One region of the Streptomyces globisporus C-1027 genome, then DNA from elsewhere that is predicted to be linked to it. Evidence: riboswitches for the same ligand, from Rfam matches in the RefSeq annotation. Region 1 holds a riboswitch; each other region holds the start of a gene.
The links. A riboswitch is a leader RNA that binds a small molecule or an ion and turns the genes downstream of it on or off. The one in region 1 is predicted to bind cyclic di-AMP.
Positions count from the first base shown of each region.

Region 1 (3,636 bases):
CGGCCCGCCTCGTGCGGGACGGTGCCGGAGGTGACGTCGAAGGGGAGCTTGGGCAGCTCCTCGGAGTAGTACCCGACGGCACGGTAGACGCTCTGCATGTCCCAGTCGGTGAACTGGCCGGTGCCCCGGACGTTCCCGGTGCCGTCCAGCTCGGTGCGCTCGGTGCGCAGCGCGGTGACCTTGCCGTCCTCGCCCAGGATCTCGACCGGGGACTCGAAGAAGTGCAGGAACAGCTTGTGCGGGCGGTCGCCGACATCGCGGATCGCCCAGTTCTCCAGGGTCTGCGCGACCATGTTGGCCTGCTTGTTCTCGCGGCGGGTCGCGATGGAGCCCTCGTCGTACTCGATGTCCTCGGGGTTGACGATGACCTCGATGTTGGGGGAGTGGTCCAGCTCCCGCAGTTCCATCGGGCTGAACTTGGCCTGCGCCGGGCCACGCCGCCCGAACACATGCACCTCCAGCGCCTTGTTCTGCTTGAGACCCTGGTACACGTTGTCCGGGATCTCGGTGGGCAGCAGCTCGTCGGCCGTCTTGGCCAGGACCCGGGCCACGTCCAGGGCCACGTTCCCGACGCCGAGCACGGCGACCTTCTCCGCGGTGAGCGGCCAGGTGCGCGGGACCTCGGGGTGCCCGTCGTACCAGGAGACGAACTCGGCCGCTCCGTAGGACCCGTCCAGCTCGATGCCGGGGATGTCGAGCGCGCGGTCGGCCTCGGCGCCGGTGGAGAAGATCACCGCGTCGTAGAACGACCGCAGGTCGTCCAGGCCGATGTCGTGCGGGTAGCTGACGTTCCCGAAGAGCCGGATCTGGGGCTTGTCCAGCACCTGGTGCAGGGCCTTCACGATCCCCTTGATCCGCGGGTGGTCGGGGGCCACGCCGTAGCGGATGAGGCCGAAGGGTGCGGGCATGCGCTCGAAGAGGTCGATGGAGACCCCAGGGTCCTGGCAGACCTCGGATTTGAGCAGCGCGTCCGCAGCGTAGATACCGGCGGGGCCGGCTCCGACAATGGCGACGCGGACGGGGCGTGTCATGGCGTGGTGATCCTTCGGGGCGGGCGAACGCGGGCAGGTACAGCGTACGTCGGAGGTAAGGGTTGGCTTACTAGTCTCCACCCCACACCGTAAGCGATCGCCGCGCGGGCCCTTCGACCGGCCCCGCCTGGAGTGCCCGTTTAGTCGGTTTCGTTATTCCGAAATGGTCGATTTGACCCCTATGGGGCTCCTGGTTAATAAAGGGCTTATATGGGTTGCTGGGGTATTTGCTGGGGTGTGATTTCGCCACCTACGCGAGGGAGTGGTGAGCGTCACGTCCGCGAGGGCGGACGTCGAAGCGGACGTATCGGTTCCCTTCTGTGCGAGGAAAGTTGACGCCACGACGGCGCGGCCCGATCCGGGAATTCCGTTATTCGATCATGCGCGGAATAGGGAATCCGGAATGCGGGGCTTGTTCCGTCCGATGTTTCTCGCCTACGGTCACCGTCAATCCGGATGGAACGCCGAATCCTGCCGCCGTCCGGGAATCCGAAACCCACTCACGTACGGCAGGAGCGGGGGACCCAGGTAAGTCGCCGATCCGTAACCGGAACGGCTTGGGGTGAAGTCGCACGACCATGCGGCCAGACATCTCCCGTCTGAACCCGACAGCTCACCTCGCAGGCGCCGGAGAGGAAATCCCCCATGCCCGCACAGGGTAAGCACCGTCGTCCCAAGTCCACCTCGCTCGGCCGCGGCCTTGCCGCCGTGACCACCGGTGGAGCCGTCCTCGCTCTCCCGGTGATCGGTGCCACCAGCGCCTTCGCCGCTCCCGCGCCTGCCGCCGCACCGCAGGCCGTGGCGCCCGCCGCGGTGGTCGCCCAGGCGAATTCCGCAGCGAAGGCCGCCCCCGCCAAGCATTCCGTGGTGGCCGGCGAAACCCTTTCCAAGATCGCCCGTGAGCATTCCGTCAGCGGCGGCTGGGAGAAGCTGTACGAAGGCAACCGGAAGATCATCGGATCGAATCCCGACCTCATTCACCCGGGTATCAAGCTGGTCATCGGGGCCAAGTCCGCCGCCTCGTCGGACGGCAAGGCATCCAAGGCTTCCCCGTCCGCCGCGCGCGGTGCTTCGGCGGACCGCGCGGACCGTTCGGAGCGTATCGAAGCAGCCCCCGTGGCAAAGGCTGCTCCGGCCGCCGCGAAGGAGGCCGTCACCTACACGAACGACCTCGACGGCTGGATCAAGGAATCCCTGGCGATCATGGCCGAGCAGGGCATCCCCGGCACCTACGAGGGCATCCACCGCAACATCATGCGCGAGTCCTCCGGCAACCCGGCCGCCATCAACAACTGGGACTCCAACGCGGTCAAGGGCACCCCGTCCAAGGGGCTGCTCCAGGTCATCGACCCGACGTTCCAGGCCTACCACGTGCCCGGCACCTCGACCGACAGCTACGACCCGGTCGCCAACATCACGGCCGCGTGCAACTACGCCGCGGACCGCTACGGCTCGATCGACAACGTCTTCGGCGCCTACTGATCCTCCCGCGACCCGACAGCACGAAGGGGCCCCGGACCGCACGGTCCGGGGCCCCTTCGTGCTGTCGGGGTGTCGCCGGGAAGTTACCCCCAAGTTTCTCGTGACTTACCACGCGAACGGCAGTAGAACCTGTTGCACTCTGCCGAAAGTGAGAGAGGTCACATGAGCGACACTGCCATACAGGACAGCGGGGCCAAAGGTGTTTCGCGTCGAAGATTCATCACTGGAACAGGTTCTCTTCTGGGGGCCGCGGCGATCGTCGGAAACGCTCCACGGGCGTGGGCGGGCGTCCGTGCGGCTGCGGCGCCGATCGGGTCCGGGGCCCATGTGGCGGTCCTGGTCATCGGCACCGGATACGGCGGCTCCGTGGCCGCCCTCCGGCTCGCCGAGGCGGGCACGGACGTCCACATGGTCGAGATGGGCATGGCCTGGGACACCCCCGGCGCGGACGGCAAGATCTTCGCCAACACCACCAGGCCGGACGACCGCTCCTTCTGGCTGCGCACCCGCACCAAGCAGCCGCTGAGCAACTTCCTCGGCTTCCCCATCGACAAGAGCGTCAACCGCTACACCGGCATCCTCGACGCCGAGGAGTTCGGCGGCATCACGGTCTACCAGGGCCGGGGCGTCGGCGGTGGATCCCTGGTCAACGGCGGTATGGCCGTCACCCCGCGCCGGGAGAACTTCGGCGCGATCCTCCCGACGGTGAACGCCGCGGAGATGTACAGCACCTACTACCCGCGCGCCAACAGCGGGTTGGGCGTCACCACCATCGACCCCGCCTGGTTCGACAGCGTCGACTGCTACCAGTACGCCAGGGTCGGCCGAAAACACGCCCAGCGCTCCGGCTTCCCGTTCCTCTTCGTGCCCGCCGTCTACGACTGGGACTACATGAAGCAGGAGGCGGCCGGAACCGTACCCAAGTCAGCGCTGGACGCCGAGATCCTCTACGGCAACAACTACGGCAAGAAATCGCTCCAGAAGACCTACATCGACCGGATCAGAGCCACCGGACGGGTCACCATCTCCCCGCTCCACAAGGTCACCACCGTCACCCCGGCCCCCGGCGGCGGCTACACCGTGCTCATCGACCAGCTCGACACCGGCGGCCGGACCACCGTCA
Region 1 covers NZ_CP013738.1:7,347,252-7,350,887, forward strand. Annotated here, with positions in the region: gene WQO_RS32465 (FAD-dependent oxidoreductase) at 1-1,031, opposite strand, end outside; cyclic di-AMP (ydaO/yuaA leader) riboswitch at 1,515-1,673, shown strand; gene WQO_RS32470 (transglycosylase SLT domain-containing protein) at 1,677-2,513, shown strand; gene WQO_RS32475 (GMC oxidoreductase) at 2,676-3,636, shown strand, end outside.

Region 2 (3,636 bases), 370 kb from region 1:
GATCTTGCCGCGCATGTGGCGCAGCACCGGGACGCCCCGGGTGTCGAAGCCGGTGGTGACCATGACCGTGCCGACGGCGTTGCTCAGATCGGCGACGGCCCGCTCGAAGCGCTCGGCGAGATCGTCGGGGTCGGCGCCGGGCCGGATGATGTCGTTGCCGCCCGCGCAGAAGCTGACCAGGTCGGGGGCCAGTTCCTTGGCCCGCGGGAGCTGCTCTTCGACGATCTGGTCGAGGAGGCGTCCTCGTACGGCGAGATTGGCGTAGCGGAAGTCCCCGTGCGGGGAGTCCTCGTACGGGGCGTCCGCGGGGCCGACCGGGTCGGGGGCCGGGAGCCGGTCGGCGAGAAGCACCGCGAAGCGGTCCGCCCACCCGACAAAGGTCCCGTCGGGGCCGGGGTCGCCGACGCCCTCGGTGAAACTGTCGCCGATCGCCGCGTACGACCCGATGGTGTGCTGCTGGTTGTTTCTCGAATCGACTGCCACAAGGACGTATCCTGCATCGTCCGATGTGACCTACGCGACCGTAATACGGGGTTGACGGGTGGTGAGATAGACCACCCGGTCAGTTTTCGGTAAACCCGGAATAAAGCGAGGGGCGGTGCGCCGCCGCGCACCGCCCCTCGGACACTTCTCGTCGCCGCTCGGTCAGACGGAGACGCCGTGCTGACGCAGGTAGGCGATCGGGTCGACGTCCGAGCCGTAGCTCGGGCCGGTGCGGACCTCGAAGTGCAGGTGCGGGCCGGTGGAGTTGCCGGTGGAGCCGGAGAGGCCGATCTGCTGGCCGCCGGTGACGGTCTGGCCGACCGAGACGTTCAGCGAGGACTGGTGGGCGTACTGGGAGTACATGCCGTCCTCGTGCTTGATGACGACCTCGTTGCCGTACGAGCCGCTGTTGCCGGCCGAGACGACGGTGCCCGGGCCGATGGCGAGGACGGGGGTGCCGGAGGCGGCCTGGAAGTCCGAGCCGGTGTGGTAGCCGCTGGACCAGCTGGCACCGGAAGCGCGGTACTGGGTGGTGACGTCGGCGTTGGCCAGCGGGGCGGACCAGCCGGAGCCGGTGGCCTCGGAGGAGCCGGTCTGCGCCGAGGCGCCGGAGCCCTCGGAGTCGTCGGCGGAGATGGTGTCGCCCTTCGGGGCCTCTTCCTTCGGCGCGGCCTTCGGGGCCGGTTCGGCCTTCTTCGGGGCGGCCTTGGGAGCGGCGGACTTCTCGGCCGGGGCGGAGCCCTTGGCGCCGAGGGTCAGCTTCATGCCCGGGTGGATCAGGCTGGGGTTGTCGCCGACGGTGGAGCGGTTGTCCTGGTAGAGCTTCTCCCACCCGCCCTTGAGCTGGTGCTCGGCGGCGATCTTCGACAGGTAGTCGCCGGCGACGACGGCGTACGTCTTCGGGGCGGCCTTCGACGCGGCGGGGGCGGCGGCCGGAGCGGTGTGCGCGGCGGCGACCGAGGCGGCGGCCGGCTTGGCGGCCGGGGCGGTCTGGCCGGCGGCGTTCGCGGCGGTGGCGCCGATGAGCGGGAGGGCGAGTGCGGCGCCGCCGGCCCCTGCGGCGAGGACGCCGCGGGAGATCGGGCCGGACTTCGGACGACGGTGCTTACCCTTTGCGGGCATGGGGAAGTTCCTCTCCGGCGCCTGCGAGGTGAGCTGTCGGGTTCGGGCTGGAGATGCCCGGTCGCATTGCGGCGACTTCACCCCTAGCCGGTCCGGATCTCTCCGGGTCGGCGGCTTACCTGGTTCCCCCGCTCCTGCCACACGTGAGTGGGTGGGTGCGAATTCCGGGCGGCGGCAGGATTAGGCGATCCGTCCGGATTGACGGTGACCGTAAACCGGTCAGGACGGGCGGAACAAGCCATCGGTTGCGCGGCGGAATCATCGATTCGATATCGCTCCGGATTTCCCGTCACACTCCGTGGATTACGGATCTTGGATTTCCGTACGGACAACGGGAATGTCCGACGGCGCGCTCACCACGGACCGTCACGGATATGATCCCGCTCACCTCCGAAATCCCATCTCCCCCATTAGCGGGGCACGTTCTGCTAAATGCCCCAATACGGACATGCTGGGGACGGAGCCCCTGACGCCACATCAGCCCGGCCTCCCCGGTACCCGTCGCCGGGGAGGCGGCCGTGATGATTTTCCGCCGAATCGATGTCGTATCGTCACGGGAGCGCCCTCGCCGGAGAGCCGCGCCGACGCCCGAGATCCCAGGAGCCCCCGTGACGCAGCAGGTGCCGCAGGTCCCGCCGACAGAGACCGTGCTGACCGGAGTCCGCAACTTCCGCGATGTGGGCGGGCTCCCCACGGCGGACGGGCGGCGCACCGCCTTCGGCCGGCTCTACCGCAGCGGCCATCTGGCGCACGCCACCGCCGAGGACGCGGCCTTCCTCGACGGCCTTGGACTGCACACGGTCTTCGACTTCCGCCACTCCGCCGACCACAAGCTCGACGGGTACGACATCGAGCTGACCGGTGTCCGCAATGTCAGCATTCCGCTCTCGGACCCGGCCGACGGCGCGGAGTTCTGGCGGCTGGTGGGCAGCGGGAACATCGAGCAGCTGCGGTCAGTCCTCTCGGGCGGCAAGGGCGTCGACCGCATGATCCGGATGTACCGCGCGACGATCGAGGACCGCACCGCCGAGCACAGCCGGGTGCTGCACGCCCTGGCCGAGGACAGCGTCCCGGCGCTGATGCACTGCGCGGCGGGCAAGGACCGGGCCGGCCTCTCGATCGCGGTCGCCCTGCTCGCGGTCGGCGTCGTTCCCGAGGCGATCGAGGAGGACTACCTCAAGTCCGACGATCTCCACCGCCGGTACAAGGTGAAGCGCTCCGACCCGTCCGGGGCCGGCATGTCGCCCGAGGTGCTGGAACTGCTGGACCCGCTGTTCGGGGCGCGGCCGGCCTATCTCGCGGCGGCCTTCACGGCCATCGAGGAGAACTGGGGAACGACGGACCGCTATCTGTCCGAGGGGCTGAAGATCTCCCCCGAGACCCGGGAGCGGCTGCGCGAGCGGCTGCTCGACGAGGGCTGACCCCTCCGGCGACCGCTCGCCCCGTGGTGGTCCGTCACTTGCTCCCGGCCACCACGAAGAGCAGGTAGAGGAAGGCCGCGACGAGGTGGCCCGCCACCAGATAGGCGAAGAGCCGGATGATGACGCCGCGCGGCATCCGCTTCTCCTGCGGGTCCTCGTTCACGCGGCGTCCGGGGCCCAGCGGGTCGTAGTGCTCGGAATCGGACATGACGGTCCTCTCTGTCGGCCTCGCGGCCGGTGGAGTGAAGGGTGGGCCGGCAGGGACGGCCGGTCAGCGCGGGTGCAGTCCGCTGCCGAGGCAGAGCTCGGCGGCGGGACTCTGCAGCAGGGAGTGGACGAAGAGCAGCTCCGCGCCGCAGCGGTCGACGGCCGCGATCCGGTGCGGGGTGAGCGAGTCGAAGTGGGCGCTGTCGCCGGGTTCGAGGTCGTGGACGGTGTCGCCGAGCCCGACCCGCAGCCGGCCCTCCAGGACGTACAGCCACTCCTCACCGGGGTGGACCCGGACGAGGTCGCCCTGGGCGCCGTACGGGACACGCACCCGCAGCGCCTGCATGGCACGGCCGGAGCCGCCCGCCTGCCGGTACATCCAGCCGTCGGCCTCCGTCCCCTC
Region 2 covers NZ_CP013738.1:6,979,788-6,983,423, reverse strand. Annotated here, with positions in the region: gene WQO_RS30805 (SGNH/GDSL hydrolase family protein) at 1-483, opposite strand, end outside; gene WQO_RS30800 (LysM peptidoglycan-binding domain-containing M23 family metallopeptidase) at 646-1,605, opposite strand; cyclic di-AMP (ydaO/yuaA leader) riboswitch at 1,609-1,769, opposite strand; gene WQO_RS30795 (tyrosine-protein phosphatase) at 2,214-3,026, shown strand; gene WQO_RS36490 (DUF6126 family protein) at 3,061-3,234, opposite strand; gene WQO_RS30790 (helix-turn-helix domain-containing protein) at 3,298-3,636, opposite strand, start outside.
Region 2: another riboswitch for cyclic di-AMP. It lies ahead of WQO_RS30800 (LysM peptidoglycan-binding domain-containing M23 family metallopeptidase); the one in region 1 lies ahead of WQO_RS32470 (transglycosylase SLT domain-containing protein).

Region 3 (3,636 bases), 1.2 Mb from region 1:
CTCGTAAAAGCTGACCAGTCGCTCGGCGTCGTCCGTGGTGATCGGCCTGATGCGCGCGGTGCCCCCGTCCCGGAGCACCACGTCCGCTTCCCAGTGATCGGGGTACGCGTGATGCGGACTCTGTTCCGGCGTGGGCTCCATGGCCAAAGCCTACGGCCGGACGGGAGGCCGGGCACAGCACCACGCACTGCATGAGAGACTGGTCTAGACAACCGTTGATATGTGAAGGGCAGAACCATGGCTGAGCGCCGCGTAAACGTCGGTTGGGCCGAGGGCCTGCACGCCCGCCCCGCTTCCATCTTCGTCCGTGCCGCCACGGCCTCCGGCGTCCCCGTGACGATCTCCAAGGCCGACGGCAACCCGGTGAACGCCGCCTCCATGCTGGCCGTGCTCGGTCTGGGCGCGCAGGGTGGCGAGGAGATCGTGCTCGCGTCCGACGCGGACGACGCCGAGGCCGCTCTGGACCGGCTGGCGAAGCTGGTCGCCGAGGGCCTGGAAGAGCTTCCGGAGACCGTCTGACCCCTCCGTCTCCGGTCCGTCCGGATGCGACCCCCGCGAGAGCCGTGACCCGTGATCCCTTCACAGGCCACGGCTCTTCCGTTTCCGGGAATCGGGAAAGACCCGGGGAAGATCCGCACCTCGATAATGCGGGCAGCGTGAAATGGCGCCCCGAAATTACTTCTCTTTGTATACGGCGCTTCTGTTAATGCCGGACGCCCGCCGTGTTTACGCCGTGTTGCGAACTTCTCACCGGGGGAACGGGGGCGGCGCGGCGCCCCGGGAGATCCGCACGGCGGAGCCGGTGCTCGGCGGTGGAGCGTTCCGCGTGCTGGGCGGTCAGCGCCCTCGCCCGCTCCGCGTCGCCGCGCGCCACGGCGTCGACGATCGCGCCGCGCTCGGCCCAGGATTCGACCGGGCGGGCCGGCTGCTCGACCGCGTACATCCAGGCGATCTTGTGCCGGAGCTGGGTGAGCAGCGCGATGAGCCCGGGGCTGCCGGAGGCCTGGGCGAGGGTCTCGTGGAACCAGCCGCCCAGCGAGCGCAGATCCTCGCCCTCGCCCCGGCGGGCCCGCTCCTGGCCCAGCCTGACCAGACCGCGCAGCACCTTGAGGTGGGCTTCGGTACGGCGCTGGGCTGCGCGGGCCGCGCCCAGCGGCTCCAGGAGCATCCGCACCTCCAGGAGGTCGGCGGCCTCCTGGACGGTGGGCTCGGCGACACAGGCGCCGGCGTGTCGGCGGGTGACCACGAACCCCTCGGACTCCAGCGTGCGCAGCGCCTCGCGGACCGGGACGCGGGAGACCCCGTAGCGGCGGGCCAGCAACTCCTCGGTGAGGCGGCTGCCGCGCTCGTAGACACCGGAGACGATGTCGTCACGGATCGCCGTGCATACCGAATGCGCGGGAATGCGCATATCCGAACCTCCGCCTTGATCCCCGCGAAACGCGGCCGCCCGACGTCTGTTCCGTGACTCTATGACAATCCGCTGGAATTTCCGATGGCAGGTCGGAATCCACGGATATCTTCACGCGGGAATTGCCGAAGGCCCCGGCGGGTGCCGGGGCCTTCGGACGGTGGGTCGCGCGGGGCGGGGTCAGACGTTCAGACCGTGGGAGCGCAGGTAGGCGACGGGGTCCATGTCGGAGCCGTAGTCGGGGGTGGTGCGGGCCTCGAAGTGCAGGTGCGGGCCGGTGGAGTTGCCGGTGGAGCCGGAGAGGCCGATCTGCTGGCCGGAGGAGACGCTCTGGCCGACGGAGACGCCGATCGAGGAGAGGTGGCCGTACTGGGTGTAGGTGCCGTCCGCCATCCGGAGCACGATGTTGTTGCCGTACGCGCCGCCCCAGCCGGCCTCGACGACCGTGCCGGAACCGACCGCGACGACGGAACTGCCGGAGGCGGCCTGGAAGTCCACGCCGGAGTGGCTGCCGGAGGACCAGAGGGAGCCGCCGGTGTTGTAGCCGGTGGTGACGTGGGAGCCGGCGACCGGGAGGTGGAAGGCGTTCAGCCGGGCGCGCTCGGCGGCGCGGGCGGCGCGGGCCTTCTCCTCGCGGACCTCTTTGGCGCGGGCCTCGGCCTTGCGCTCGGCCTCGGCCTTCGCCTTGGCCTTGGCGGCCTTCTCGCGGGCCTCTGCGGCCGCCTTGGCCTTCGCCTTCGCGACCGCGTCGGCCTGCCGCTGCTGGGCGTGGGCCTGCGCGTCGATCTGCTCGGCGAGGGTGGTGTCGAGGGAGATGGCCTGGGTGAGGCCGGTGTCGGCGACCTTGGCGGCCTCGGAGTCCGCCGCGAGGGCCGGGGAGGACAGCGAGCCGAGGACTCCGGTGGTGGCCAGGGCCGCGATGCCGGCGGCCTGGGCGCTCCGGCGCGTGAGGCGGCTCGGGGCACGGTGCTTCCCGGTGGCACGGGTGAACGCCATGGAGGGGCTGGTTCCTTTCCTTCCTTCTCGCCTACCGGGTTAGCTGACGGGTTCGGAGCAGGAAGGTCTCCTACGGATCCCCGCGCCGGTTCGCGGCACGGGCCTCCGATTCACCCCAGGGACTGCGTGGGTCCCCGGCTCCCCAGGCTCGCGCCTGACGGGGACTCGGCGATGACTGCCCGGCGCCGCGGCTGCGGCATTCGGGTGACGGACAGCCGGGCCGACGCTAGGCGGGGCGACTTCCCATCACCAAACGGACAAGGAGATTTGTCGCGCATCCCACAGGGCAGACAGGCAACCACCTCCCCAAAAGGGTGCGAAGCAGACCAAGCAGGCAAAAGCACAGGACCCCGACGAAATTCCTTCCGTCGGGGTCCTGTTCGCGGCGGTGGTCGCACGGTGGCGGCCGGTTCCGCGGGCGGTGTCAGCCGGTGACGACCGACACCTCTCCGATACCGAGAGCCTTCACCGGCTCGGCGATCCGCGAGGCGTCTCCCACGAGGACCGTGACCAGCCTGTCGACCGGGAAGGCGTTGACCACGGCGGCGGTCGCCTCCACGGTGCCCGTCTCGGCGAGCCGGGCGTAGAGGTGGGCCTGGTAGTCGTCGGGGAGGTGCTGCTCGACCTGGTCGGCCAGCGTGCTCGCGACGGAGGCGGCGGTCTCGAACTTCAGCGGGGCGACGCCCACCAGGTTCTGCACGGCCGTCTCGCGCTCGGCGTCGGTCAGCCCCTCGGCGGCCAGCGTCCGCAGGACCTTCCAGAGGTCGTCCAGGGCCGGTCCGGTGGACTCGGTGTCCACCGAGCCGCTGATCGCGAGCATCGCGGCGCCGCCCGAGTCGGGGCCGGAGGAGCGCAGCACCTGGGCGAAGGCGCGTACGCCGTAGGTGTAGCCCTTCTCCTCGCGCAGCACCCGGTCCAGCCGGGAGGTGAGCGTGCCGCCCAGGCAGTACGTGCCGAGCACCTGCGCGGGCCACACACGCTCGTGCCGGTCGGCGCCGATGCGGCCGATCAGCAGCTGGGTCTGGACCGCGCCGGGGCGGTCCACGATGACCACGCGGCCGGTGTCGTCCGCGGTGATGGGCGGCACCGGGCGGGCCTGGGCGGTGTTGCCCGACCAGTCGCCGAGGGTCTCCGCCAGCAGCGCGTCCAGGTCGATGTCGGTCAGGTCTCCGACGATCACGGCGGTCGCGGTGGACGGGCGGATGTGGGCGTCGAAGAAGGCGCGCACG
Region 3 covers NZ_CP013738.1:6,135,893-6,139,528, reverse strand. Annotated here, with positions in the region: gene WQO_RS27090 (bifunctional acetate--CoA ligase family protein/GNAT family N-acetyltransferase) at 1-141, opposite strand, end outside; gene WQO_RS27085 (HPr family phosphocarrier protein) at 238-519, shown strand; gene WQO_RS27080 (GntR family transcriptional regulator) at 704-1,411, opposite strand; gene WQO_RS27075 (M23 family metallopeptidase) at 1,592-2,407, opposite strand; cyclic di-AMP (ydaO/yuaA leader) riboswitch at 2,422-2,588, opposite strand; gene WQO_RS27070 (M16 family metallopeptidase) at 2,832-3,636, opposite strand, start outside.
Region 3: another riboswitch for cyclic di-AMP. It lies ahead of WQO_RS27075 (M23 family metallopeptidase); the one in region 1 lies ahead of WQO_RS32470 (transglycosylase SLT domain-containing protein).

Region 4 (3,636 bases), 3.6 Mb from region 1:
ACCGGGCAGGAGTGCACAGGTGGGGATGGCCGAGGGACGGCGCAGCGGGGCGGCGGGGAGCATGGACGCCGTGGGCCGTGCGGTGCTCGGATCCCGGGAGGGGGAGCTGGCGTCCGGCGGCGGACGGGGCACCGGGCGGTTCATCCGGATGCTGCCCGCCCTGCTGATCATCGGCGGACTGCTGTTCGACTCGCTCGCCCCGCCCAACTTCACCGCCGTCCCCCTCTTCGTCGCGGCCCCGCTGATCGCCGCCCCGTTCTTCTCGCTGTCCCGGACCGTCCGCACCGGGATCGCCGCGGTCATCTCCGTCATCGTGATGCGGATCTCCGACGGGACGTCCACGCAGGTCGTCCCGGTCATCGAGATGCTCACCGTGCTCACGGGCTCGGTCCTGGCCCTCGTCATCAACGGCGTCGTGCGGCGCGGCAACGAGCAGCTCGCCTCGGCCCGGGCCGTCGCGGAGACCGCCATGCGGGCCGTGCTGCCGACGCCCGCCGAGCGGATCGGCGGACTCCAGGTGGCCGCACGGTACGAGGCGGCGCAGGCGGACGAGTTCGTGGGCGGCGACCTGTACGCCGTCGCGGACACCCCGTACGGCGTGCGCGTCGTGGTCGGCGACGTCCGCGGCAAGGGGCTGGACGCCGTCGGGGCGGTGGCGGTGATCATCGGGTCGTTCCGGGAGGCCGCCGAACAGGAGCGTTCGCTGGAGGGCGTGGCCCAGCGGCTGGAGCGGGCGCTGGCCCGGGAGGGGACGCGGCAGTACGGGCTGGACGCCATGGAGGGGTTCATCACCGCCGTACTGGCCGAGATCCCGCCCGGGGCGGCCACGGTCCGCCTGGTCAACCGCGGCCACCCCGAGCCGATCCTGCTCCACGCGGACGGGGCCCTGGAGGTGCTGGCGCCCTCGGTGCCCGCGCTGCCGCTGGGGATGGACCTCGGGGTGTGGCCGGACCGCGCCGACGAGTGGGTGATGCCTCCCGGGGCGACGCTCCTCGCCTTCACGGACGGCCTGTCCGAGGCCCGGGACGCCAACGGGGTCTTCTACGATCCGGCGGCCCGGCTGCGCGGCCGGATCTTCCCGGGGCCGGAGGAGCTGCTGTCGGCGCTGACCGACGACGTACGGCTGCACACCGGCGGGCACGCCACGGACGACATGGCGCTGATCGCGGTCGGCCGGCCGGCGGAGGGGCAGCCCGTGCGCCGGACGACGGTGAAGATCGTGGGCCGGGGCGACGAGGACGCGGCCCGCTGACGTGGCGCGGCTGTCCGCCGGCGCGCTGAACTCGCAACTCGCAGCGATGACACGGTGCGTAATCGAAGCGCACCGCTCCGCATAACATTTGATACACCGTCAGAAAAAGGCATGTGGCTGAGCCCCGGTCAAGTCGCCCGATTCCGCCCGCTTGTGCCCCGTACCTCCCACCCCTGTTCGTTAATGATCAACAGGAACAGCTTGGAATCGGGTCCGGGTGTCTATTAACGTTCGATAACGCAGCGCGGTCGTCACAGCCGTCGTCAGGGACGGCGCCGCGCGCGAGCGCCGAATTCCGCAAGGGAACCGGGGACCCACTACATGGGGTGAATCGGACGCCTGCGTCTCGTGAGAGGCGGAGGGGCCCGTAGGAGACCTTCCTGCTCCGAACCCGTCAGCTAACCCGGTAGGCGAGAAGGAAGGAAAGGAGTGCGCCCACGTGGCGTCCAACAAGCCTGCCCCTGAGGCCCCGTCACCCTTCAGCACCGACAGCTACGGTGGCGCCGAGCGGTCCGTGGGGGAGTGGAATCCCACCGAGGACTCCATCCGTCCCGTGCGCGGCAGGCACCGCGTCGCCAAGCAGCGTGGTCTGGCCCGTAGCTCCACCGTCCTCGGGGTCGGCGTCATAGCGGCCGTCGGAGCGGGGGGCATGGCCACCGCTCAGGACAAGGCTCCCGTCTCCATCTCTCTTCCCGATTCCATCGCGGACAACCTCCCCGACGCCAAGTCCCTTCCCGGCGTCGGGTCCTTCATGTCCGACGAAGCGGAGGCCGCCCCGGTCGCCGCGGCCGCGCCGCTCACCACCGCCGGGCTCACCAGCGCCGAGGCCGAGCAGGGCACCGACGCCGGCGAGGCGCTGCGCGCCCGGATCCTCCAGCAGGCCGAGCAGCAGCAGGCCAGCGCCGACGCCGAGGCCAAGGCGGCAGCCGAGAAGGCCGCGGCCGAGAAGGCGGCGGAAGAGGCCAAGAAGCAGCAGGACGAGGCCGAGGCCGACGCCGCCGCGAAGAAGAAGGCGGCGGAGGAAGCGGCGAAGAAGAAGGCGGAGGAGGAGCGTCTCGCCAAGCTCGCCGCCAGCTTCTCCCTGCCGGCCTCCTCCTACACGATCAGCTCGACCTACGGTCAGTCCGGTGCGATGTGGTCCTCCGGCCAGCACACCGGCCTCGACTTCGCCGGTTCGGCCGGTTCGCCGCTCAAGGCCGTGCACAGCGGCACGATCACGTCGGCCGGCTGGTCCGGTTCGTACGGCTACCGCACGGTGCTCCAGCTCGATGACGGCACGGAGATCTGGTACGCCCACCAGTCCTCGATCGACGTCTCGGTCGGCCAGAAGGTCACCACCGGCGAGACCATCGGCCGCATGGGTGCCACCGGCAACGTGACCGGCGTCCACCTCCACCTGGAGGTCCGCACCGCGGGCGGCTCCGCGATGGACCCGATGGCCTGGCTGACCAGCAAGGGCCTCTCGGTCTGAGCCCCCGGGCCGGCGCGCGCCGCCGGCCCCGGGCCGCCCTTCTCCGGCGGCCCGTCCCGAAACCCCGGCAGCCCTGACGCACACCCCCCGACGTCAGGGCTGCCGGTCTGTCCGGGGACGGGGACGGGGAGGGGGCGACAGGCCCGTGCGTGGATCATGATGGGCGTACGCGGCGGAATTCATCCTTCCGCACGGCCGAGGCAGGAATACCGTCCTCCGACCGGCCCGTTGAACTCTCACATGACTTCCGCGCACACCCCCCTCGGCACCTCCGGCCTCCAGGTCTTCCCCCTCGCCCTCGGCGGCAACGTCTTCGGCTGGACGGCGGACGAGGAACAGTCCTTCGCCGTCCTGGACGCGTACGTCGCGGCCGGCGGCAACTTCATCGACACCGCCGACGCCTACTCCGCCTGGGTCGAGGGCAACCGGGGCGGCGAGTCGGAGACCGTCATCGGCAAGTGGCTCGCCTCCCGCTCCAACCGGTCCGACATCGTCGTCGCCACCAAGGCCGGCGCCCACCCCGACTTCCGGGGGCTGTCGGCCGGCACGATCAAGGGCGCGGCCGAGGCATCGCTGCGCCGGCTCGGCACCGACCACATCGACCTCTACTACACGCACTTCGACGACGAGACCGTCCCGGTCGAGGAGATCATCACCGCCCTCGACCAGCTGGTGAAGGACGGCAAGGTGCGCCACATCGCCGCCTCCAACATCAGCCCCGAGCGCCTCGCGGCCTCCCTCGCCTTCTCCGAGCGCGAGGGCCTCGCCCGGTACGTGGCGCTCCAACCGCACTACAACCTGGTCTCCCGCTCCACCTACGAGGGCGCGCTCCAGGACACCGCGGCCGCCGCGGGCCTCGCCGCCGTCCCGTACTACGCGCTCGCCTCCGGCTTCCTCACCGGCAAGTACCGCC
Region 4 covers NZ_CP013738.1:3,731,940-3,735,575, reverse strand. Annotated here, with positions in the region: gene WQO_RS16160 (PP2C family protein-serine/threonine phosphatase) at 26-1,252, shown strand; cyclic di-AMP (ydaO/yuaA leader) riboswitch at 1,529-1,679, shown strand; gene WQO_RS16155 (M23 family metallopeptidase) at 1,692-2,723, shown strand; gene WQO_RS16150 (aldo/keto reductase) at 2,964-3,636, shown strand, end outside.
Region 4: another riboswitch for cyclic di-AMP. It lies ahead of WQO_RS16155 (M23 family metallopeptidase); the one in region 1 lies ahead of WQO_RS32470 (transglycosylase SLT domain-containing protein).